One region of the Sphingobacterium sp. BIGb0116 genome, then DNA from elsewhere that is predicted to be linked to it. Evidence: riboswitches for the same ligand, from Rfam matches in the RefSeq annotation. Region 1 holds a riboswitch; each other region holds the start of a gene.
What was found. A riboswitch is a leader RNA that binds a small molecule or an ion and turns the genes downstream of it on or off. The one in region 1 is predicted to bind S-adenosylmethionine.
Positions count from the first base shown of each region.

Region 2: another riboswitch for S-adenosylmethionine. It lies ahead of M2419_RS05730 (5-oxoprolinase); the one in region 1 lies ahead of M2419_RS17535 (methylenetetrahydrofolate reductase).
Region 3: another riboswitch for S-adenosylmethionine. It lies ahead of M2419_RS04620 (5-oxoprolinase); the one in region 1 lies ahead of M2419_RS17535 (methylenetetrahydrofolate reductase).

Region 1 is NZ_JANUDT010000007.1:251,333-259,652, forward strand. Features, by position in the region: gene M2419_RS17525 (OmpW family protein) at 271-936, shown strand; gene M2419_RS17530 (DUF2723 domain-containing protein) at 1,083-4,112, opposite strand; gene M2419_RS17535 (methylenetetrahydrofolate reductase) at 4,360-5,316, opposite strand; SAM riboswitch class I at 5,387-5,489, opposite strand; gene M2419_RS17540 (hypothetical protein) at 5,708-6,559, opposite strand; gene rimM (ribosome maturation factor RimM) at 6,663-7,187, opposite strand; gene M2419_RS17550 (30S ribosomal protein S16) at 7,307-7,828, opposite strand; gene M2419_RS17555 (exodeoxyribonuclease V subunit beta) at 8,188-8,320, shown strand, end outside.
Region 2 is NZ_JANUDT010000001.1:1,354,522-1,362,841, forward strand. Features, by position in the region: gene M2419_RS05705 (TolC family protein) at 1-612, shown strand, start outside; gene M2419_RS05710 (hypothetical protein) at 609-2,186, opposite strand; gene M2419_RS05715 (HlyD family secretion protein) at 2,186-3,247, opposite strand; gene M2419_RS05720 (TolC family protein) at 3,247-4,524, opposite strand; gene M2419_RS05725 (DUF3050 domain-containing protein) at 4,789-5,559, opposite strand; SAM-I-IV-variant riboswitch at 5,770-5,863, shown strand; gene M2419_RS05730 (5-oxoprolinase) at 5,930-6,193, shown strand; gene M2419_RS05735 (RagB/SusD family nutrient uptake outer membrane protein) at 6,292-7,809, opposite strand; gene M2419_RS05740 (TonB-dependent receptor) at 7,815-8,320, opposite strand, start outside.
Region 3 is NZ_JANUDT010000001.1:1,094,209-1,102,528, forward strand. Features, by position in the region: gene M2419_RS04595 (cysteine desulfurase family protein) at 1-201, opposite strand, end outside; gene M2419_RS04600 (VOC family protein) at 482-691, shown strand; gene epsC (serine O-acetyltransferase EpsC) at 991-1,800, opposite strand; gene M2419_RS04610 (family 2A encapsulin nanocompartment cargo protein cysteine desulfurase) at 1,881-3,599, opposite strand; gene M2419_RS04615 (family 2A encapsulin nanocompartment shell protein) at 3,623-4,546, opposite strand; gene M2419_RS04620 (5-oxoprolinase) at 4,735-4,998, opposite strand; SAM-I-IV-variant riboswitch at 5,033-5,126, opposite strand; gene M2419_RS04625 (YeiH family protein) at 5,353-6,609, opposite strand; gene M2419_RS04630 (epimerase) at 6,658-7,566, opposite strand; gene soxC (sulfite dehydrogenase) at 7,613-8,320, opposite strand, start outside.

The DNA.
Region 1 (8,320 bases):
CGAAAATGACCACCTTTTATCAGGTTAGCCCGTTCTCAATCCAGATAACTGCTTGAAAACTGCCTGCTCTTTTACTTTCTTCGAACTGAAAAACTACAAGAGACGATTTATGCCCTCCCGTACTTCTCTTTTTTTACAGCAGTAATTTATAAAGGTACATCATCTGCAATAAGAAAAACATCGTATCATTCATTTTTCAACCTGATTATCGTCACTCTTTTGCCGTGATTTTAGCAATAGTTTTACAGCAAACAAAATACCCTTAATGATATGAAAAAGCTACTTTTAATTGCACTAACACTCACTCTAGGCGCACTAAGTTTACAGGCACAAACAATCCCTAATCAACGCTGGCAAATGAGACTCAGAGGTGTGACAGTCATGCCAAACGAATCGGCCAATATTAATACCATAGGCGGAGACGTCGACATCAATACGAAATTTATCCCTGAACTGGACTTCACCTATTTCTTCACAAAAAACATTGCTGCGGAATTGATCCTTGGGACTACAAAACATAAAGTTAATACAACCGGTTCAAATTTAACTGCCATTGGTGGTAGTTCATCCAGCAATGTCGATCTTGGCAGTGTATGGCTCCTTCCACCCACACTGACAGCTCAGTATCATTTCTTCCCCGATGGTGCCATTAAACCTTATGTAGGTGCAGGAATAAATTATACAATATTCTATAGCGTCAACGCGGGACAAACGGTAAAAAATGTAAAATACGATAATGCTTTCGGTTTTGCGACTCAACTGGGAATTGATTTTAAGCTATCTGAAAAATATTTCGTGAATTTGGATGCGAAGTACATTCTTTTAAAAACCGATGTCAATGTTGATGCATCAAATCTTGCACCTAACTTATCCATACCGGCAAAAGTTGACATCAATCCCTTCCTGCTCGGCTTTGGTGTCGGCATGAAATTCTAATCATTTGGCTCATTCCCTATCCTATATGTATCGAGGCCTCTTCCAATATTTTAGAAGAGGCCTCATCTGGTTTTTTTACCTCAAGTATAGCAGTCAATTTACCGTTTAGGCAGACCGCGTAAATTTGGTTCAGTGTGTCATCAAAATTATTCTACTCCGTACCAATTTTGATATTGCTGTCTCAAGCGCTCAACACGTGCCAATCGCTTGGTATCTTTTGCTTCCAATAAAATAGCCTTATACCGGTCTACAGAGTCCAAACCGGTCTGAATATCATTCCACTCGAAGCTCAGGTTTTTCTTATCCGACACCAACTGATGTAGATACTCCATATTTTCAGCCACATAATCAAGGTTTCGGTCCATCATCCTGTTGGCTAGCTGAGGTTGTCCCGAACGATATAGACTATCGATAATATCGGCATAATTGATGGCATCCGACATCGCATATACGCGATCTGGTAATTGATCGTATGCTTTTTTTGCTACTTCCCCAGCTTGTTTGACCTGACCATTGGCCAAGAGCATCCGGGCGGCTTTTCCAAATATATCACGGGCGTACATACTTGTAAAGCGAAACGAATCTGTATCTAAATACTGTGCATTTTTAACATTGCCCCAATGATACGTATGCATAATATTGTTATATAATGCTTCCATGTTAACTAGCCCGGCCTGCTCATTTCGTTTTCCTGTCGACTGATCTGTAGCAGCGACGGGCATCAATCGGGAAGTAAAGCCTTCATTGACCAGGTATTTATCCAGGCCCAATTTAATGTCACTTGGCAGCATGTTCGAAAAATATATTGGTCTGTCCCAATGGTTATTTTCAAGCACCGATAACAAGGTTAAATCCGCCCTGGTCAGATGATCATTCGGAATTTCCCATTCCATTGCAGAAACAATAGCGCCCTGAAAATAAGCTGGAACCGCTTTTTTCTTAACCACCTCCTCTTTATCAATGCGCAATTGGACCTTCTTGGAAGGGAAATAGTTTTCCATATCACCGGAATTCAACTGAACTTTATACTCGGGATCATCCGATGTGACAAACTGTAATAGTTGCTGTATATCTACCGCATTGTCAAGTTGTCTATCCACAAAAGGGATATAATCACGAACGCCTTTTTTCGTCTTTTCAGCTGGGATCGTCACGGGAAGACCTGCCGCTTGATACGTCGGCTGCTTGGCCTGTTGCATATACCAATCGCCAGTCAGATAACTTAATACCACAACCCGAACATCCGGACGTACTCCTTCCACTTCTTGCAAATACCATACAGGAAATGTATCATGATCTCCATAGGTAAATAGAATAGCATTTGGAGCACAGGATTCTAAATAATTACGTGCCATGTCCCTTGCCAGCGATTTTTCAGAACGATTATGATCATCCCAATTTTGATGGGCCAAAATAATGGGACCGCCCAATAAAGCGAAAGAAATACCTGTCGCTAACGCATACCTTGTTTGTACAAAACGGTTGAGAAACCGAACAAATGCTATTGCTCCCAGTCCGATCCAGATCGCAAACGCATAAAAAGATCCTACGTAAGCATAATCTCGTTCCCGAGGTTGCATAGGAGTTTGGTTGAGATAAACAACGATCGCTATTCCCGTAAACACAAACAGTAAGGTCAAGACCAAGGTATAAGGTTTATTGTTCCGGTACAACCAGATCGCTCCGGCTATTCCCAGTAGCAGTGGAAGGAAAAAATAGGTATTCCGGCTCGGGTCATGCTTCTGTGATTGGGATATTTTATCTTGCCCCCCCAAACGCCAATTATCCAATGGTTTAATCCCCGACAACCAGTTGCCGTCACTATAGGTCCCATACCCCTGCCTGTCATTCTGTCTACCGACAAAATTCCACAAGAAATATCGGGTATACATATCGCCCAGTTGAAAATTAAAAAAGAACTTAAAATTATCAGAGAATTGTGGCTGCTGCCCCTCCTTCAAATTGAGGTAACTCCTATAATAAGCTTGATGGGCTCCATCTTGACTATATATGCGGGGAAAGAAAGTTTCCTTATCAAACGTATACTTATCGACCTGACTAAAAGGAATATAACCTGATTCATCTTTGCGATAACCGGTTTTACTCTCGACACCAACGACCTGTGAATCATAATTGGGTCCTTTGAGTAAAGGTTCCCGGATATATTGCTCCCGGCTCAGATAACCCAAAAAAGAAAACACATTGTCTGGCGCATTATTGTTTAACGAGGGATTCGCTTTTCCACGGATCAAAACCATGGTATAGGAGCTATACCCAAATAGAATAAAACAAAAGACCAGTAGTCCGGTATGGAGTGTATATTGCTGCTTTTTATAAGAATAATATAGGCCATAAATGAGGAAGCCCCCCAACAGCAGACACATGAAGAAGATGCCTGAGCCAAAGCCCAAACCTAGCGAGTTTACAAATAAGAGATCCACTTTAGCAGCTAGACCGACCAACCATTGAATAATTCCCCACAAAACGGCCCCCAAGATCAGCACTCCTACCAGGAAAGCTTTTACTGTACCTTTCGCATTAACCTGTCCTGCTCTTCTGAAATAGACAACCATCGCTATAGCCGGGATTGCCAACAGATTTAATAGGTGCACTCCGATTGAAAGGCCCATAACAAAAGCAATAAAAACCAGCCAACGATCGCTACCTTCTTCATCTGCACGCACTTCCCACTTTAAAATTGCCCAAAAAACAATCGCTGTACACAATGAAGACATCGCATATACCTCAGATTCAACAGCCGAATACCAGAATGAATCACTGAAGCAGAAAGCCATTGCACCAACTAAACCCGCAGCAAAAATTTGGAAATAATTCGATAATTGAACTTTCTCTTGCCTGTTGAGTATCCTTTTGGCAATTGCTGTTATCGTCCAGAATAAAAATGTAACAGTAAGCCCACTGCAGATTGCGGATCCAATATTCATCCAATAGGCAATTTTACCTGCATTACCAAAAGCCAGGTTGGAAAATATATTCTGAATAAGAAGAAATAATGGTGCTCCCGGTTGGTGTGCCACTTCTAGCTTGTAGGCACAGGCAATAAATTCACCACAATCCCACCAGCTTACCGTCTTTTCAACGGTGGCGATATATACACATGTAGCAATTAGTCCGCAAGCAAAGCCGAGTAGAGAATTTAATCTAGTGTACTTCATAAGGTCAATTTGGTCTATTGTTAAAATCCTTTTTAGCACTTTAAGTTAAAAAGTTATCCTGACTCCAATAAGTTAATTAACACTATTTAACACAAGTATCTGACTATAAACAGGCTACTCAACCCTGAATATAGAGACCGACCTAAACCACACTATCGAAATTATGGACTTATTTCGGGCTTTCACAACTAATATTACAATAAAAAAAGGAAGCTTATTGGCTCCCTTTTCGTATTATTTTTATGAGTTAGGCTAGTTTTTCAACAATTTTCTTTGTTGGACCAGGATTACTCATCGTATAGAAATGTAATACCGGAGCGCCAAATTTAATCAGCTCCTGACATTGTTGCACCAACCACTCCTCACCGACTTGTCTGACGTCGGCATTCGTTTTACATGCTGAAACAGCATCGCTCAGTTCCTCCGGAATATCTAAATGAAATATCCTTGGTAAGGTCACCAACTGCTTTTTCGTTGTCAATGGTTTTAATCCTGGAATAATAGGCACATGGATTCCATTGTCTCTACATTTTGTTACAAACTCTTTGTATTTTTCAACATTAAAGAACATCTGAGTCACAATAAACTCTGCTCCCATATCGACTTTTTGTTTCAGATATTTAAAATCAGTATTGAAATTTGGCGATTCAAAATGCTTTTCGGGATATCCCGCTACTCCGATGCAAAAATCAGTCTTTTCCGATGTGATAATGTCTTCATGCAAATACTTTCCTTTATTCATATCAGTTACCTGTTCCAATAGGTCTGTTGCAAAAGCATGTCCACCATCGCTCGGTATGAAATCGGCATCGCCTTTACGTGCATCTCCCCGCAATACCAAGACGTTATCTATCCCCAGGAAGTTCAAATCGATCAGGGCATTTTCAGTTTCCTCTTTTGTAAAACCACCACATATCAAATGGGGCACCGCATCTACTTTATATTTATTCATGATTGCAGCACATATCGCCACTGTCCCAGGACGTTTACGATAGGAAACGCGTTCCAGTAATCCACTCGCATGCTCTTTATAGATATAATCTTCCCGATGGTAGGTTACGTCGATAAAAGGAGGTTTAAACTCCATCAGTTCATCCATGGTTTTAAAAATACTTTGGATGCCCTGCCCTTTTGCCGGTGGCAATAGCTCAAAAGAAAACAATGTTTTTCCTTTGGCATTCTGGATATGATCGATAATCTTCATTAAAAAACTGTTTTTAGTTTGGTTGGCTTACATCGAAACGCACAAGTCGAGGAATCGTTTATCTACATGTAACTTATCTTTCCCACATGGAGTAGGGTAGAATTTAGCACCTTGAACAATACAGGTTGCTAAGGCTTCAACGGGTCTAGTCCCTCGGCCTTTCTCTATAAGCGTTGCTAATATCGTTTTAAAAAATCAAAAGACAAAAATATTTTTTCGAAAAGGCAAAAATAGCGGCAAAAAGACTGCAATAAATGCGGCTTCAGGTTTATTCCCAGTCAACAACAGGAATTTACGCTCCACCAAAAGTAAAAGACTTAAAAAAACAGATAAAATTAACGATCGAGGATCATCGACAGCGAAGATATTGACTATGCCACAACAGGATTGGCTAAAGATTCGCTGCCAGGGAATTCCGTAGATTTTTGAGATAAAATGTGATCAATAAGAGTCCTGTAACATGGTACTCCTCTTTCGATCCAAATTTAAAACCATCAAATAAATATTGATAGGCGACTAATGCATTTTTTTCGTTGTAAAATAATTCCTTCCAAGAATCGGGAACATCTGCCCATGCCTTGAGCACAATGCCATTCTCAGCATAAATAATGGGTGATTCAACACCATCCATTCGATAATCGTGATGTGTACCAGAACTTGATATGTGTTGGAAATAAGCGATAGAATAATCTACAAAATTCAATGCCCTAGCTTTTATCTCCTTTTCACTTTCTGATTTTACAGGGGCATTTCGCCATAGATTCACTTGGCTATCAAATTTGCTGGGGGTCTCCCGGATAGGGGTTTTATCTAACGCAAAGTTGATATAAAGTCTTTCGCTAGTGGGTATACGTGCTGAGCTAAACTGTGAAAAATCACCTCTCAGCTGAACAAAATCGCTTTTTACCTTAATAATATCTAATGCGAGGCTACCTTTTTTCTCATCGGTCAATTCTAATCGATCGCCGTTGAATCTATACTTACCGAAGAGTAAGATATCATCGATCGCCATGACAAACTTGTCTTTATCATGGAGAGAGAGAAAGGACCGATATATCGTAGGATCATTACCATAGGTATCTGCCTCGACATTTTGGGGTGATTCTCTTTTTACTTTATGATACTCTTCATTTGAATAGCCCAATATCATTTGGTAATTGCCTTCAGGAAAGTCCTTTTTCTTCCCAAAGAAAGCACAAGAAGACAACGAGAATACGAATAGCAGCAGTAATAACGGTTTCAAAATCAATCAATAATTATGGCCAGTAATAATATACAGACCAAGATAAGAAATTACTGCAATAGTTCGTATACTGCTATTTATTTGAATAAGCTCGGGGATATGCTTATTCTTTATAAAGATCCACCAAGCCTTCTGGCAATTCAACTTCAATGATCTCCTCTTCGCCATCGATTCCTAAGATCAAATCATCAGACAACGGGAACATCAGTTCTTTACCGTCCATATTTACCGAGGCGACAAATTGTTGTGGAAATTCCTGGACATCTGTTATTTGCCCCAGTTCACCATGGTTTTCATCAATCACTAAAAAACCGATTAAATCAGTATATCTAAAATCATCTGGATCGCGCTCGGGCATCTTATCATTGGAAAGATATAGCTTTTTACGGACAAGTACTTGAGCCTTATCGATATGATCCACATCCTCAAATGTCACATACGCTGTACTATTTTTTTGAAATTTAATGGTATCAACAAAATAAGGAACAAGCTTTTTGTTCACTTCCACAAAGACAACATCGATATTCAAACTCTCGTATTCCTCGAATTCAAAAAACAGTTGTACTTCTCCTTTAAGACCTCTTGTTTTACTGATGTAACCGATGTAAAAGCTTTGATCAATAGTCATATATTTCGTATTTAGCGATTAGCTGTGAGACATGATTTGGCAAACCATTAGCCTATTGGCTGTTTCAAAAAAAGCCGGCTCAAGATTGAGTCGGCTTTCTCGAATACTTTATGAAAGAATTAACCTTCAGTTTCTTCTGATGCAGGAGCTTCAGTCTCCTCAGCAGCAGTTTCTTCCGCTACAGGAGCATTTTTAGCAGCTACAGCAGCAGCTTTTTCTTCTTTTTTCTTAGCTTCAGCAGCTAAAGCAGCTTTTCTAGTTTCAGCTTTAGTTTGTGCTAAACCATCTTTTTTACCAGTGATTCTTGCATCATTAGCTTCAGTCCAAGCTGTAAATTTAGCTTCAGCAGCAGCTTCATCAAAAGCACCTTTTTTCACACCACCTTGCAAGTGTTTTTTGTAAAGAACACCTTTGTAAGAAAGGATAGCGCGAGCAGTGTCAGTTGGTTGAGCACCTTTATTCATCCAATCCAAAGCTTTTTCAAAATCCAAAACGATAGTTGCTGGATTTGTGTTTGGGTTGTAAGAACCAATACGTTCGATGAATTTACCGTCACGTGGAGCGCGAGAATCCGCTACGACTACGTGGTAAAAAGGACGTCCTTTTTTACCGTGTCTTTGCAATCTGATTTTAGTTGCCATTCTTTAATTTTATTTTATGTATTCAACATATCCCCCGAGCTTCATACTAGAGGGGATGCAAAGATAGTTATTTTTTTTTAATCATCATTATAATTTAATAAAACTTCACTGAAAACGACAGGGTTAGCTGTTTTCAACAAGCTCTTTCAAGCGTAACACCTACCCCTTAGACCTTCGTCTTTTCTTGCTTCCATACAGCATCTACAACGAACTTTTCAAAAATCAAGGCACTAAACAGCTCCTTTATTCAAAAGGACATCTTTACCAAATGTAAACAGGATGAACGGTTTGGGTACAGTACCTTCGAAATAGTCATCGACATTTTTGCCAATTCACTTTTTACTTTCTACCTTCATTCTATGAAATCTGTTGCGCCATTAAAAATACTAAAAGCTTCAGCCGGTTCGGGAAAAACCTTTAGCTTGACTTTACACTATCTCACACTCCTACTCTCCAACGAGAATAGCTATAAGGAGATTTTGGCGGTGACAT
Region 2 (8,320 bases), on a different contig from region 1:
TTCGATCATTTGGACCGGGCATACCACTTAGATGAGCTGGTCCGAGTAGCCCAAAATGACCGCAGCGATCTAAAAGTTGCCTTGCAAAACAAACAGCTTTCACAGCGTCTGCTCCAATTGGCTCAGGCCAACCGGGTAGTAGACCTCGGACTTTCATTTGGCGTCACTCATAATGGAGAAGCACGAAATGAGACTGCCCCAACGCCTCAGTTTACGGCTATAAATGCAGGTATTTCAATTCCGCTAAAGTTCTCGAATTTTAAAACAGGCGATCTTAAAGCCGCAAAATTTAAGATCGATCAGGACGAGGTTGCCTATCAAGATGTACTCCTACGCATTCAGATCGAAGTTACGCAAGCGTTCCTAACCTACCAGGCCGCTCAAAAACAGGTACAGCTATTTGACAGCGCTATGCTATCGGAAGCAAAAGCAATTTTGGAAGGAAAGGTTTACAGCTATAAAAGAGGAGAAACATCCCTACTGGAAGTTTTAAATGCTCAACGGACCTACAATGAAACACAGCTTAGCTATTATGAAGCCCGTTACAATTATGCCGTAGCATTGGTTGAACTCCAACGCACAGCCGGGATATGGGATATTCAGAAGATCTAAGCTGGGGAGATTCTGTTTTTTCTCAACTTCTTATACATACTTTTCAAGGAAGGCGAAATCAGTATCAGCAAAAGTACGCTGATACTGATCATGGACATGATCTCATAATAATCCATGGCATACCGCACAAAGGATTGGATCTTGACCCGCTCAGCAACGAGCTTTAAGGCAGCTGTATGTTCCTTATACTGTAATCCATGGTTTAAAACGCCGGCGGATTCCTGCTGCAGGTACTCCCGAAACAAGGGGTTGCCCACTTCCGTTTGATCCCGAAACACCTGTTGGTGCTGGGCAGATTCAAACAATTTGAAAAAATTCTGCAAACCGATACTGCTCGTGTAGCCCAGGTAGCGGATAGCAAGACAGACCGCAGCCGCAGAAGCCCCCAATTGAGGGCTGACACTGGTAATGCAAAATAAGATGGTGGGTACCATAATAAGCCCTACTCCGAGTCCGTGTAAAACTAAGGGTATCCAAAAATGCGCATCATTACCCTGCCCCTCAAAGGAGAAAAACATCCATTGGTGAAACAGCAGCAAGCAACAATAGCCCGAAATCCAGATCCATTTTACGGGACGTTGCCCAAGCATCCAATACAATGAGCCTAGAACACCAGCGACAATACCAGCAATATTAAACCACTGGATATAGGACAAATGAATAGGATCGAGTTGAATAACCTGTACGAGATATTGATTTGAGATGGTCAAGGAGAAGCGCTCGATATACATCATATACAAAATCAATAAGCCCAAGAGAAAGTTCCTGTTTTTAAAAATCGCCAAATGAACATACACACGCCTGAGCACCACTTGCCGGACAATAAAAAGAATAAGCAACGCTAGACCTACCCCGAATATGATCAGCATATGCTGATCGTTAAACCAATAAACTTCTTGTCCATACACCATTAAATAGCCAAAACTGACAATCACAAGGCTATAGAAAATACAGCTTGCCCAGTCTAATGAAAACAAAGGGTAAGGGCGTATATGCCGTATAGAGCGCATCGACAGCATAATCAACAATAAACCCGGTACAAATGATAAGGCACCGTATAGATAGAGCTGATCAAAATTGAATGAATCGATAAATTCGGCCGTGACGAAAGTATTAAATGGGGAGCTGCAGAGTAACATGCCAAAAAAGACAGCGTAACTTACTTCCTTAGCCCGATCGCTTTTCAACCGTGAGAATATCATGGATATCGATAAGTTTACGGCAGAAGCAAACAACATCCCTTGGAAAAAGCGCAGGCCATATACCCAGCTGATATCGGTGATGCTGTACATCAAAAAGCAATTCAAGAGCTGTAGAAGATTAAAAATAATGTAGTACTGCTTGATCGGAAAGTATAAAAAAAAGCGTCGTTCTAAAACGTAGAATCCTACAAAACCAGCATAAAACAAAATGATCAGGAACTGGACATCACTGGGTTGGGCACCGTAAAATCCAGCGGTGACATTTGTATTTGCACCTGGCAGGAAAAATAAGACCATACTCGGCATCAAACTGCTAAACAAGATAAGCTTGATCAGCCACTCCGGTACCCATTCTTTAAAAATTCCTTTCACTATTTCTGCTTTTTTGATACCGACACATTCACATTCATTCCCGAAAGAAGCTGTTGGGCTCCCCTTTGCTTATCCAGCTCGATGCGCACAGGTACGCGTTGTACAATCTTCACAAAGTTGCCCGTTGCATTATCTGGCGGCAAAAGGGAGAATGCAGATCCTGTAGCCGGGGAGATGGAAATAATTTTTCCATAAAATTTTTGATCCGGATACGCGTCAGCAACCACCTCAACCCTATTGCCAAGATGCAAATAACGGAGTTGTGTTTCCTTAAAATTAGCCGTTACCCAGGTTGGGGTTTCTCTATTGACGATAAAGCCCAAAACTTCGCCAGCACTTATCATTTGACCTTTTTCAATCGTACGTTTGCCAATCTGACCATCGTAAGGTGCGCGAATAACGGTATACCCAACATCAAGCCTTTTACGGCCGACAGCTGCCGTCAAACGAACACGTTCGGCATCGACCACACCTTTTTTCATATCCACATCATTCACGCGTTCCTGTGAAGCCTGTAATTTATGCTTTAACGAAGCCAGCTCACTCTTATACACATCCAACGTCGCTTTTACATCCTCCAGTTGCTGTGCCGTTGCAGACTTTTCCTGAAACAAATAATTATATCGATCATATTCCAACTGTTGCTTGGTTACCCGAGCCTCCCCGGCAGCAATTGAGGTGCGTAAAGATTCATGTTCCGCCTGAAGAATTTCCTTTTGACTATGAAGAACATTGATCTCCGCAGCTTCCTTATTGACGGATGCCGCTACCTGATCAGCCTCATATTTATATTCCTTATTATCTATAAGCAACAAGGTATCCCCCCGTTTAACCAATTGATGATCGTGATAATGCACAGAAACCACATATCCGCCTACCCGGGAAACAATGGGATTGATATACTGTGTTACCTGTGCATCATTTGTGTAGGTATACCGCAGTCGCATCCATAATGCTTGAGCGCCCCATAACAACAAGGCCAACAAGACAATTCCGGCCAACCAGTTGGTAATTCGAGTGAGTTGTGCCTCCACAACTGTTCTTCGTGATTTAGGTTTCATTAGATAGTACCCTTCAAAAATTCGATAAAATAATAATGTTTCTGTATCGCAATATGTGCGGTTTCAAGATCAAAAAGTGTTTTTAGGTATTGCATATCAGCATCTAAGAGATCCGTAATCAAAGCCGATGATTTAAAATACCTGTTTTTTATAATCCGTGCATTTTCCTGTGCCAACGCCTTATTGTTTTGACAGACGTCCTGCTGCTTAATAGCCAATTGATAATCCAACAGGGCCTGTAACAGCTGATTTTCCAGAATCTCCTCTTCATGATGGTGCTTTACCTCTTGTCGATCCAATGCGATCTGTGCTCCGCGCACCACGTTTTTATTGAGATAGATAGCCGAGATCGGTATGGTTAATTTAAGTCCTGTGATACTCAGATTATACCAGCTGGGATTATAGGGATACAAGAAAACCTGTGGATTGGCAAAGGTGAATGTACTGGTCAATCCCAACTCAGGAAGATAATTTGATCGCGCCTGTTTGACCGACAACTTCTTCAAAACCACTTCCTGTTCGGATTTTAGGAGGGAAAAAGCATGGCTTCGCGCTTCGGCAACAAGCGCTTCATAGCTGGGGCTTTCCACTTTAAAAGGCTCGGTCAAGGGGATAATCTCTGCTGTAATACCGCCAATTAGCTGCAGCTTCTGATTTGCAGCCTGAATATCATGACCGATCTGCACGAGCAACAGTTCCCGCTTCGAAAGCTCCAACGAAATACGCAGGACGTCACTGTGTAATACCACGCCCGCCTTATACAGATGTTCAATCTCTTTGAGCTGTACCCGTTGATCAGCAATATCCTGCTCGATTAAAGATCGGTTACTATACGACAGTTCCAAATCCAAAAAAAGATTGCAAACCTCCAATTTCGTCTGCGCTGCGGCATTCTTCCAATCGATTCTGGCCAGCTCATTTTCCAATTTTTTGGACTCAATTTTCATCAGGTCCCGATGCCCATTGTAGAGGTTCAGATAAAAATCCAGGCCGCTATCGTACAAGTAATGAATGATATCATGCTGGGAAGGTTTATTTAAAAGCCCCTGGTCATACACAGGCATATTACTCGCATAACTAGCAGAAGCTCTGGCGGAAATTTTGGGCAGCAACTCCATGCGTTGCTGCTGTACTGCCACCTCAGTTTCTTTGAGCTGCAAATAGGACTGCTCGATGTATTTACTGTTCTGTAGCGCTTTGTCGATCATGTCTTTCAGGGACATGCGCAAAGAATCGAGGGCGAAGGTGTCCGAAATAGCGAATACTAACAATCCCATGGTTAGTATTCCTTTTGCCCAATAGGGAGGAAAAAAGTTCACGTGTGCTATGTAATTTTTTTGCGTAGCAAACTTAGACACTTATTGGAACTTGGATTTCTTCACAAACGCCAATATGTTATGGAAAAAAGACATTTTTTCATCAATTCAAACAAAAAGACCAATATCTGCCAAGAAGCCCTTACAATATCCTTTTTTACAGCACATAAAAAAGGCCTTTCAAATCATGATTTGAAAGGCCTTTTTCGACGGTATAATAATAGATTATCCGTATAAGGAATCTTCTATTGCATTCCACAACTGGATTCTTTTTTGTAGCGCAATTTTACTGATCTCTTTCATTTCTGTCCATTTAACCTCATCGTCCTTCCCGAGATCTGTGATCATCTGCATCGCCAAAGGCCCATGCTCGTCGCCGTCAAGATCAATATGACGTTGAAAATAATAGATAAAGCTATCCAGATTGGCTGTAGGGAAGTTTGTTTTAATTTCTTCCAAAATAGAGGTAAACATTCCCGGGATAAGATCTTCGCGTCCAAATGTAAATGCAGCAGCAATTTTATGCACCTCGCCCTCAGCAATCACTTCGAATGTAAAATTCAAAAAGTCTTTGATCCGCTTGTCCAATGTGGTCGTTGCAATGACATCGAATATGTTACTCGATTTTTTGGCGTGAGCAATAAATTTGTTGACCAGATGAAGGTCGGCACCCATGGCATCCATGGCGTCCAGATACATCTCAAAATGGCTCAAACGGCGGCCATCAATATATTCATCCGACTCCTCAGCCAATACAATTTCGTTGATTAGATAGCGTGTTGATGGATGCTCACTCGCAAACCAAGGTAAAGTCGTACAGGTCAATTTAATCTGTAAAGCTTTTAGTAAAGACATAAAATCCCATACAGCGTACACATGCCCTTCTGTAAAAGAACGTAGATTCTTGATCGTTTTGATCTTACGATACAAAGGGTGTTGCAATAATACCTCGCGTTCGGCAGCAATGTATTCGTTAATTTCCGCAATTCTATTCATGGCGCAAAAGTATTGTCTTATCTCTATTTTTAAAAGTATTTTCGATGAGATTACAGTAACATGATAAATTTTTCGCCCAGCTATCCGCTTCATAACCAAATCACAGCCAACAACGCGCCTCGCTTTTGACCGCCCTACTCCCGTTGCTAACGCTCATTTACCCTTAAAAACAAAAATATTTTTAATTATAAAAAATAATCTACTATATTTGTAGAGTATTCAGAATTGCATGATGCAATACCAACCGAGTGCAGGCACCGCGGTGGTAAATTAATACGGGTTTCGACCAAAATAAACGTCGCAGAACGATTATTTTCCCTACAAGATCTGGATACAGTTTATGGTTTAATCCTTTAAATTTTTAAATTGTATGGCTACTACAACAAATCTTTACCAACACTTACTGGAAAAATTCAGTTATTATTCAACAGATGAACTGATCCAGCTCAACAATGACACCATCTTAGGACAAGGCTGGGGTTCAGCCAAGGCAACCTTTAGAACAGCTTTGATCAGTACGTTCTCCAAAAGAGGACTGGATCTTTCCAACATCATTTCCAAGGAAGACGGTTTTACCTCAGTGAAGCATGTTCCTGTACGCTTGGAACAGAATGTCCTGATTCCTTTACAATAATCGTTATCGGCAAAAAAAAGCGCGCATCGAAAGGACTTCGTGCGCGCTGCTGTGGTTGGTTTAGGAAATTGCCGATTTAAAAGAAGGCAATAATCTTATTATTTATAGTTTGGATTCTGAATTAACACACCTGCGCTTTTCTCAATTTCTGTTTGTGGTAATGGCCAGCGGTAAAATTTGTCTTCAAAATGATAGGGCACTTTACTGTCTTTGACCGCATTGAGTACTTCGCCTGCGATATGCCAACGAATCAGGTCGTAATGCCGTAGTCCTTCGAAAGCAAGTTCAACCCTTCTTTCGTGACGGATACGGTCGCGCATTTTTTCCTTGTTATAACCGGCAGGGAACCCGGGCATCTGAACGCGGCTCCTCAGGGTATTCATAGCATCGTAAACCGATTGATCTGGTCCGGCGATTTCATTTTGTGCTTCGGCATACATCAATAACACCTCTCCAAACCGCAGTACAACAGCATCCTGTTGGCTCAATGTTGAAAAGCCGAAAGGTAAGTTGGCCGGATCCAAAAATTTCAGCACCCCATAACCTGTAGGCCGCGGATTGGACGGTGTATGGATCTTACCGCCGCCAAAGTCGGGATGATCCACGAAAATTGTTTTGCTCAAGCGCGGATCCCTATCTTTGAAGGGATTGACTCGGTCAGTCAAAGGTGATTCGCCAAAAGGCAGACCATCTTTGCATTCATAGGTATCCACGAGGTTTTGCAACGGTGAAGCAGCAATCCAATCGCCTAGGTACATGTCCCAAGGGGCTGTATTATTCGGTGCCAGAAAATTGACCGAAAAGATAATCTCGGTATTGTTCTTCTGTGTTGCGTCGCGAAAGACATTTTCAAAAGCCGTACTCAGGGTATACTCTTTCATGACATCGGTGCATAAATCTTTTACCTCTTTCAGAATTGCTAAATCGGGCACCCCTTTATCACCATAAGCCGCAAACAGTAAAACCCGTGCTTTCAAGGCTTTTGCTGAACTTGCGGTCGCATGCCCCCCATTGTTGAAATACGGTTTAGCCGCTAAGTTGGCGATCCCGAAATCCAGATCGGCCCGAATCTGTTTTAGAATATTTTCCGCAGTTTCCTTTGGCTGACGTTGATTCTCCAGACTGAGGGGAGTCAGTACAAGTGGCACTTCACCATAGATACTGTACAATTGGAAATACACAAAAGCACGGATAAAGCGGCCTTCGGCTTCCATATTTTTCTTCTCTGGATCGTTCATATCGGCGCCATTGTAGCCCTGAAGCTTCTCGATCAGGCGATTGGCACGTCCTATTCCCACATAAGCATCGTTATAAATTCCGGTTTCATACCCCCCTGTGGTCGGATTTAAATTCCCACCTACGATTTCATTGACGCTACCTGAGTTGAACTGATTGTAGCCATTGTCGGTCAGACAGTCCCGGAAAGGCATCCCATAGGAGAAAGCCTCACTCTGCAATGACGCGTATACACCGGCCAATGCATTATCAAAATCCGATTTTTTGCTAAAATAGTTGTCCGAAGCGATCTGATCCAAAGGATTAAGGTCCAAGGCACTGTTACAGGAACCCAAAAATAGTCCGGATAGCATCAACGCTGTTATAAATTTCTTTTTCATAGCACTTAAAAGTTAACTTGTACACCAAATGAATAAATCTTGTTTTGTGGATACTGTACCAGATCACCATTTCCATAGCGTTCAGGGTCCAAGCCCTTAAATTTGGTCGCAGTAAGGAGGTTATCACCCGAAAAATAAACCCTTAGGCGGTCAATTTTATATTTTTTCAACAGCCCTTCAGGTAAAGTGTATCCGAACACAAGATTTTTCAACCTGAAGTATGAAGCATCCTGTATAAAATAGCTGGAAGCACGGCTGAATTTCTCCGGAGCACTCCAACCCCAATAAATACGGGGCATCGTTGTCGAAGGGTTTTCAGGTGTCCAACGGTCTAACCAGTCTTTTGTCGGCGGACTACCCTGTACAAATGGGGTTACACCCCAGCCCGAAACATAGGATTTGACGCCATATACTCCTTGTAATAGAGCCGAAAAGTCAAAGCCCTTAAAACTTGCACTTAGATTAAAACTATAGTTCAGCTTTGGATCTACACCGGCTATCATTGTTCTGT
Region 3 (8,320 bases), on a different contig from region 1:
GGGTTGCATACCCAGTCTATCAGCGATATCTTCGCTCGCCTGATCCATCGCATCCTGTATGGTTAAACTAAATAGATGTGCCCCACTTGGATTGGCATACTCCGTTCTAAAAAATGGAAGCATTTCATTTAAAACACGCTCATCTACCGGGGTGGTCGCATTATAGTCAAGATAGATAAAGTTTGAATTTATACTGTCCATTTATTTAATATTTATTGATAGTTGTGGTTAATAACAAAGTAGCCAATAGTGTTCCAATTTTTTTCATTATTTAAAGTTAACTTTTTTATAATTGTTTCCTTTTTCAAAACAGTCAGAAAACCTCTTGTCTTGAATAAAAGTCTAATCTGTAAGCATGTACAGGAATGCTATACCATATTCACATTTATCTGAGATACTATTGCCAGTGATGATATAATTTCTGGTAACTATCGGGATCAATGCCGGACCGATATTCAAATTTAACGAGGCTATTTCGCTGATGATCCCCTGCAAAGACCAGACTGAAATAGACTACTATTGGGAAGCACTCACATCGGATGGAGGACAGGAGAGCGTTTGCGGATGGCTGAAAGACAAATACGGATTAAGCTGGCAGGTTTGTCCTGAAAATTGGGCGGAACTCAACAAAAGACCGAGTGCATTCAAAAAAATGATGGGAATGAAAAAGATCATTATTGCGGATTTCTAAACAGAATAAAGATGGTTGAAAAAGTCCATAGGTAAAAAATGGTCTCATTATTATAAATTTCAATTTAAATACAGAGGTAACAAAAAAAAGACTACTAAAAAGGTAGTTTTTTTTGAATTTGTGATTCTTTATAATTATCTTTGACTATCATAAAATTTTTAGGTTTATAATTGGTTATTTAAGGTTTTCATTCTCCCCGTTTGAAAACCTTTTTTGTTTTAAAAGTACTTAATCAATGGTATACACTATTTCAGCAAATCCATATCGTCGATTACATCGGATAGATTTACAAAAAAGTCTCAGCGATCAACTTTTGAATGGATAAATTGTATTTGTGGTTTATGGAACACAGTTGTGTCTGGTGGTACGCTGCTTGTTATCCAGACGTTTCCCCCAATCACCGAATGATGTCCAATACGAGTATTCCCACCCAAAATTGTTGCTCCCGCATAAATAATTACGTGATCTTCAATAATCGGATGTCTTCGCTGACCGGCTAAAACCTTGTCAACACTAAGGGCACCTAAAGTAACCCCCTGATACAGCTTTACGTGATCGCCGATAACCGCAGTTTCGCCTATAACCAGACCCGTTCCATGATCGATATGAAAGTGACGCCCAATGGTCGCTCCCGGATGGATATCTATGCCTGTACGTTCATGCGCATACTCGGTCAAAATACGGGGGAACAAGGGTACCCGATCTAACCAGAGCTGATGTGCCATGCGATACATGCAAATCGCAAGAAACCCTGGATAAGTACGTATGACCTCACTTAGATTGTTGGCAGCGGGATCGCCATCCAGCATAGCCTGAGCATCTTCAAGCATCAGATGATAGATATGCGGGAGGTTTTCAAAAAAACGTTGGACAATTTCGCGATGATCACAGCCTATACAGTCTTTACTGTTCAGCAAAAGATCATATAGCTCATTTTCCAAAATTGTAAAAGTTGCTTTAACGGCCTCTACCGTAAGCAGCTTTTTCGAATTACGTTCTGGAAACATAAGCCGAAATACATCTCTTGCCCATTCCCAGATACGAACGTTGCTGGGCATATCATGCGCAGCCTGTTGTCTGGCAAATAAAGTGCTATAAAATTTTTCCATTTCTTTTTTTTTATACTGATATCCTGAAAAAAAGCTGGCAGCTAAACGATCCCCCTAACCGCCAGCTGCCATACTTTTAATTAGTAAAATCGTTTGTTTCGACTGACCAATCTCTCCACCGTCAACGCGAGGAGATCGATCTCCTGATGTGTATTGTAGAAGGCAAGGGAGGGTCTTACCGACGAGTCATACCCCAGTCTCCTCAGGATTGGCTGTGCACAGTGATGACCTGTCCGAACGGCTATACCGACTTCATTCAATGCCTGACCGACTTCGCTGTTGCTGTATCCTGAAAGGGTAAAGGAAAGTACACTGGTTTTTTCTGTCGCTGTACCGATCAAAGTAACCCCGGCGATCTGTTTCAACGACCGGGTCGCATAATCCAATAGATCATGCTCGTAGTGATAGATGTTATCAATGCCGATAGCCTGCACATATCGGATTGCAGCCCCCAGGCCAACAGCATCGGCAATATTGCCAGTACCGGCTTCAAAACGATTGGGCACAGCATGAAATTCTGTTTTTTCAAAAGAGACATCTCGGATCATGTTTCCTCCACTTTGGTAAGGCTGGGTATTGTTTAGGATGTCTTCTTTGCCATAGAGCACGCCGATTCCTGTCGGGCCAAATATTTTATGTCCAGAAAACACAAAGAAATCGGGATTTAGGTATTGGAGATCTATCGCGATATGGGAGACCGACTGAGCCCCGTCCAACAGTACTTTGGCCCCTACACGATGTGCCGAATCAATAATGGCTTTTGCCGGTGTTATTGTACCCAGTGCATTACTGACATGAGTAAAAGAGACTAATTTCGTCCGGGAACTGAGCAGTTTGCTATACTCATCAAAAAGCAAATTTCCCTGCTCATCAACAGGGATTACCCGGATCTTAAAACCTTTCTTTTGACTCAATTGCTGCCAGGGAACTATATTGGCATGATGTTCCAGATAGCTAATTATAATCTCATCATCTGGGCCTAAATGCTGGTCTCCCCAACTATTGGCAACAAGGTTGATAGATTCGGTCGTGCCACGCGTAAATATAATTTCATTGGGTGAACTTGCATTTAGAAAGTTTTTAATGACATTTCGCGATTCTTCGTACGCATCTGTAGCACGTGCAGCAAGTTCATGTGCAGCACGGTGTATATTGGAATTTTCAGTCTTATAAAAGCGCGATATCCTATCGATAACCACTTGTGGTTTTTGAGTCGTCGCGGCATTGTCCAGCCAAACAAGTGGCCTTCCACCCACAGTTTCTTGCAGAATAGGAAAGTCGCGACGAATTGACTGAACGTCAAAACGGGGTTTCAACGTATCGAAAGGCAAGGAAGACGTATTTTCAAAGGCAGCCCCCGACTTTATGAAATAGAATGAATTGGCACTATCGGCCAGTGGTATCTGGGCAGTATGTTTAAAACCACTTAATTGCTGCAATGCTCCTCTTAGTGTGTCAAGTGGCTTTTCATGCGTTTCTGCAAAGGGTAATTTATTGACCTGTGGTTCTATATCAACACCCGTAGCAGGAGGAAGAACTGGGTTGTAAATACCTGGCTGCCTGCCATTCCCAGCTACAGGGATAGTAGCATTTCCCCTATGAAAACTTGGATCATGAAAACCGATCGCTGGATCTTCTAACCGGAATTCTCTCAGTTCAGGATTAGAGCCCGGTTTTTCAGCATGGATTTCATGTCGGGGAAGATCCCGAGATACGAGGTTTTCCGTTGGAACTGCCTTAAAATACTTATTTGCTTCTTCCGTTAGAAATCTTTCGAAATCAATATCTAAATGAGACATAGTAAAATTTTTTAAGGAATGATTTATTTATAATTGTAGCTGTGGTATTGTGTGATGTCAACATCGTCCAATACAGCCACAGCATCGTCTACGAGAATGACCAGTGAACAATATAAAGATATCAGGTAAGAGGCAATGGCTTTATCATTGATTCCAGTAAACTTGATGGATAGGCCCGGCGTTTGTTCACCCGGTAAGTTAGGCTGATAAAGACCGATTACTCCCTGACGTGCTTCTCCTGTGCGGATTAACAGAATTTTGGTCTTCCCATTTACAATAGGCACTTTATCACTGGGAATCAATGGGATGCCGCGCCAGGTTAAAAACTGTGAACCGAAAAGTGACACCGTGGGTGGTGGGACACCACGACGTGTACATTCGCGCCCAAAGGCCGCAATGGTGAGGGGATGAAGCAGAAAAAATCCAGGCTGCTTCCATACCTTTGTGATCAATTCGTCCAGGTCATCGGGTGTAGGAGCTCCAGATCTGGTCTTAATAATCTGTTTGGACGCGACATTGCTCAAGATTCCGTAATCAGTATTGTTGATGAGCTCACTCTCCTGCCTTTCTTTAATTTTCTCAATTGCCAAACGTAACTGCTCACTGATCTGATTATAGGGCTTGCTGTAGAGATCAGAAACCCGCGTATGTACGTCTATCAGTGTATTGACCGCGTTTAAATTATACTCCCGTGGACTTTCGTCATAATCAACAAATGTATGTGGTAAAACACTCTCATCACGTCTGGAACAGTCTACCTGGATACTGTCTTCGCCGACAACTTTGTTTAAGCGAAACACGCCCGATTCCACAGGTGTCCATTGCAATAAGTGTACTAGCCATCGGGGTGAGATACTTTCAAGTTGTGGAACGGTTCTGGTGGCAATTGCCAGGTGTCGTGCAGCGACATCGCCCAAGGCGGTCTGTTGTGTTGGTTTTTCACTCATATTGTAAAAGTTTAATGAAATTTGGAATAGATTAAGAACACCTGAAAAAGAGTGTAAATTCGATAGTAGACTCTTTTTTAAAAGAAGGATAGAAAGTCTATCTTAATTTTAGAGCAGACTTTTCAGTCTGCCCCTCATTATTTAGTTTAATAAATCAATTAGAAAGGTCGTAATAAGTACTTTAATTCTTAAGCAATCGGCACAAGCCTATTGTCCTCCAATCTCACCGCAACTTGTTTTACCGATGTAAAACCGTCTTCTCTCGAAACAATACTTGATAGATCAAGACCCTTTTTGGAAAGGGTGCTTAACAGAGCGGCCCGAAATATGGCTTTGGATGATCCCCACCCCCGGCCCGACACCGTATCATTATTAAATTGGATTAATTCGTTAATCGAATAATGAATAAGCGTTTCAGATAAGTGTTCATAAAGACTTTTTGTTGTTGCCATACAATTTAAAAATTTAAAGGGTTAAACTATAAATTGTATTCAGTTTTTTTGGCCGAAACCCATATTATTTAACCACCGTGGTAATTCTACTCGGTTGGTATCGCGCGATGCAATTCTGAATACTCTATAAAGTTAGTAGATTTTATTTAAATATCCATATCTTTTTGAAAATAAAAGTTTTATTTACTTCCCCCGAGTCAATTATTCGTTCTATCCCTCCTATTCTGTTAACCGTTGTATGCATCAAGGGTTATTATTTATGTGCGGAAATATTTTTGAGATAAAAATCAATAGACCACAAGAAATACCCGAGAAACATGAATGCAACAACATGGAAAAAAGTAGCACTAAAATTTACCTAAATAACAGTATGGCGATTACCAATGTGAGCATGATATTGAAAGTCTGTGCGATCAGAAATGCATACAATGGCTTCTTATTATTATGTACAAACAGTTCTTTAAAATTCGTTTCCAGACCTATCGATGTAAAAGCCAGTGCAAACCACAAGCCTTGTATACTTTTTAATTCTGCTTTAACACTATTGATTTGCTCAGCGTTAATTACAAAAGAAAATAGCAAAGATGCAAAGACAAAACCCAGGACAAATTTCGGAAAACGCTCCCAAATAATTTTTAATGTAGGTTTCTCCGCATTTTCTGCACTTTTGGAATGCGAATATGTCCAATAAATACTGATAGCAAAGGCGGCAATGCCAAGTAAGACATTTTGAGAAAATTTTACTATAGTACTAATTTTTAACGCTTCCTCACCTACCAGCGAACCGGAAGCAACGACTGCTCCAGTGGTATCGATACTCCCTCCCAGCCAGGCTCCGGTAACTTCTTGCGATAAGCCCATCCATGCTGCAAAGTAAGGCATTAAAATCATCATGGGGATCGCAGTAATCAAAACAAGAGAAACAACATAAGATAGCTTTTTAGGATCTCCTTTAATGGCTCCAGATGTAGCAATAGCCGCCGATACACCACAAATTGAAACAGCCGACGAAAGCATCAACGCCATTTCCTGATCCACTTTCAATTTCCTACAAAGCCAAAATGCAAAATACCACACTGACAATACAACGACCAAAGCCTGAATAAGCCCTAAAGTTCCAGCTTTTAATATCTCGCCAAATATAACCGTTGTTCCTAATAGCACTAAGCCAATTTTCACATATAATTCTGTAGAAAGTGCTTCTTTGAACCAGGAGGGCAGCTTGAACAAGTTGCTGATCAGCAAACCAATACCCATGCTAAAAATAACAGCTTCCAGATTATACTCCTTTACCGTACTATTGCCAGCTAAAACCAATGCGAGTATCGTTAATACAAAGATGAAAGGAAAAACGACTAAAAGTGACTTTAACGGTTTTCTTAATAGTACGGCCCCAACAAGAGCAGTAACAAAGACCAACAAAAATTGGACGCCGATCGCCAAAAGATTCTCAGGAGACAGGACTTTTGCAGAAAGATCTGCCGCCGAATTCCACGAAAAACTTGGGCTAGGTACGATGATACCAAAGAGTGCTGAAAAAATTAGAGCTAATCCGAGGATGACGACTGTCCAGTCCTCGCTAATAATGGCTCTTGATTTGGAAGATGACATAATACTATATAGTTAAGTTTTTTTAAATTGACTGACAATTTATTCTTGTTATTTTATTAAATCGTTCAATGCGCATTCAATTTCCGCAAAGTCGAAATCAAATCCATCTTCCAGGGTGAACCTGGTTGTCCCGGGAACAGGTTGGAGAAGAATACTTGAATCTACAGCTTTCAAGAACGATCCGATACGGGCAATTGCCCTAGGTATAGGCAAGCCAAAAGATGCACCCGAACTCGCTCTGAGCGCTTTCATAAATGTAGCATTGGTAACGGGACGGGGGCTACATGCATGATAAATAAACCGTGGTTGTGTCTGCTCAATTATCCACATCACTAATCGTACAAGATCGCGCTCATGAATCCAACTCACACATTGGCGTCCGTTAGAAATTTTACCGCCCAATCCCCTTCTAGCCAGCGGATGTAATTCAGCTAGCATACCTTGCTGTTTTGACAACACAGGGCTGACACGAAGTATCACTTTAAGCGTCTCAGGCAGGGCATATGCTGAAAAAGCAGCTTCCCATCTTTTGGTGAGCTGAGCAAGATACCCCTCTCCAACCGCAGTACTTGTCTCATCCTGCAGTTCATTTAATCCAGAAAAAAGAGATATACCAGAAAAGTTTATCCAAAGCCTTGGGGGTTTATCACAAGCTGCTATTGCTTTTCCTATTGCATTCGTCGGTAAAAGCCGTGAATCGGTCAGAATTGCTCTATTTTTTCGCGTAAATCGACGTCGTATGCTTTCGCCGCTTAAGTTTATCACGGTATCTGCACTTTCCAGTACATGAACCCATGTACCCAAATGCTCTCCGTCCCAAAACAGATAACTTACCCCATCTTCTTTCTCAGGCTGTTTTCGGGACAAAATCAACACTTCCCACCCCGATTCCAAAAACTTTTTCTTTAGCACTGTTCCAAGATGACCGGTCCCTCCAGCAAGTACAACTTTTCTCATATCCTCAAATCGATTTTAAAATGGTCGTTTAAATTTAATGCGAAGATCAAATACCCTCGACATCAGCAAGGAAAACCTCCCCTGTTTTCTCAATATCCCATCCTACAACTGGATTGAAATGATAACCAGACTTCGATTCCCGCGCTTTGACCAGTTGATTGTATGTTGGCTGTATATACCCTGTCTCATCAATTGCTTTACTGAGGACACGTGTCGGTTTTCCATCCCAATTCCACATGAATTTAAAGGCGGTATGTGCTTTTTCCAATACTGGCCCTTGTAAATGTGCTTCGTTCCATGTTTTACCATTGTCTGTACTCACCAGCACTTTTGTTACCTTTCCACGGCCGCTCCACGCTATACCACGTAATTCTTGCCAGCCTTCTTCAATTTTTTTCGGATAGGCGGGAAAGGTAATAATAGATCTGGCATCCATTACTAAACTAAACATCCGGATTTTCCCACCTTTAACTTTCTCGGTGTATTTTGATGTTTCCTCTCTAGTCATCACAGGTTTATCTGTGACCTCAATACGCCGCAACCATTTGATTTGAGTATTTCCTTCAAATCCGGGAATGACCAGCCGCATTGGATAACCTTGCTGTGGTCGAATAGCCTCTCCATTCTGACCATAAGCAATGATCGCCTCCGTCAGTGCTTCTTGCAAGGGTACACTGCGCGCCATTAAAGCGCCGTCTGCACCTTCCGCCAACAGCCATTTGGCTTTGGGTTTAACACCTAGATCGCGCAAAAC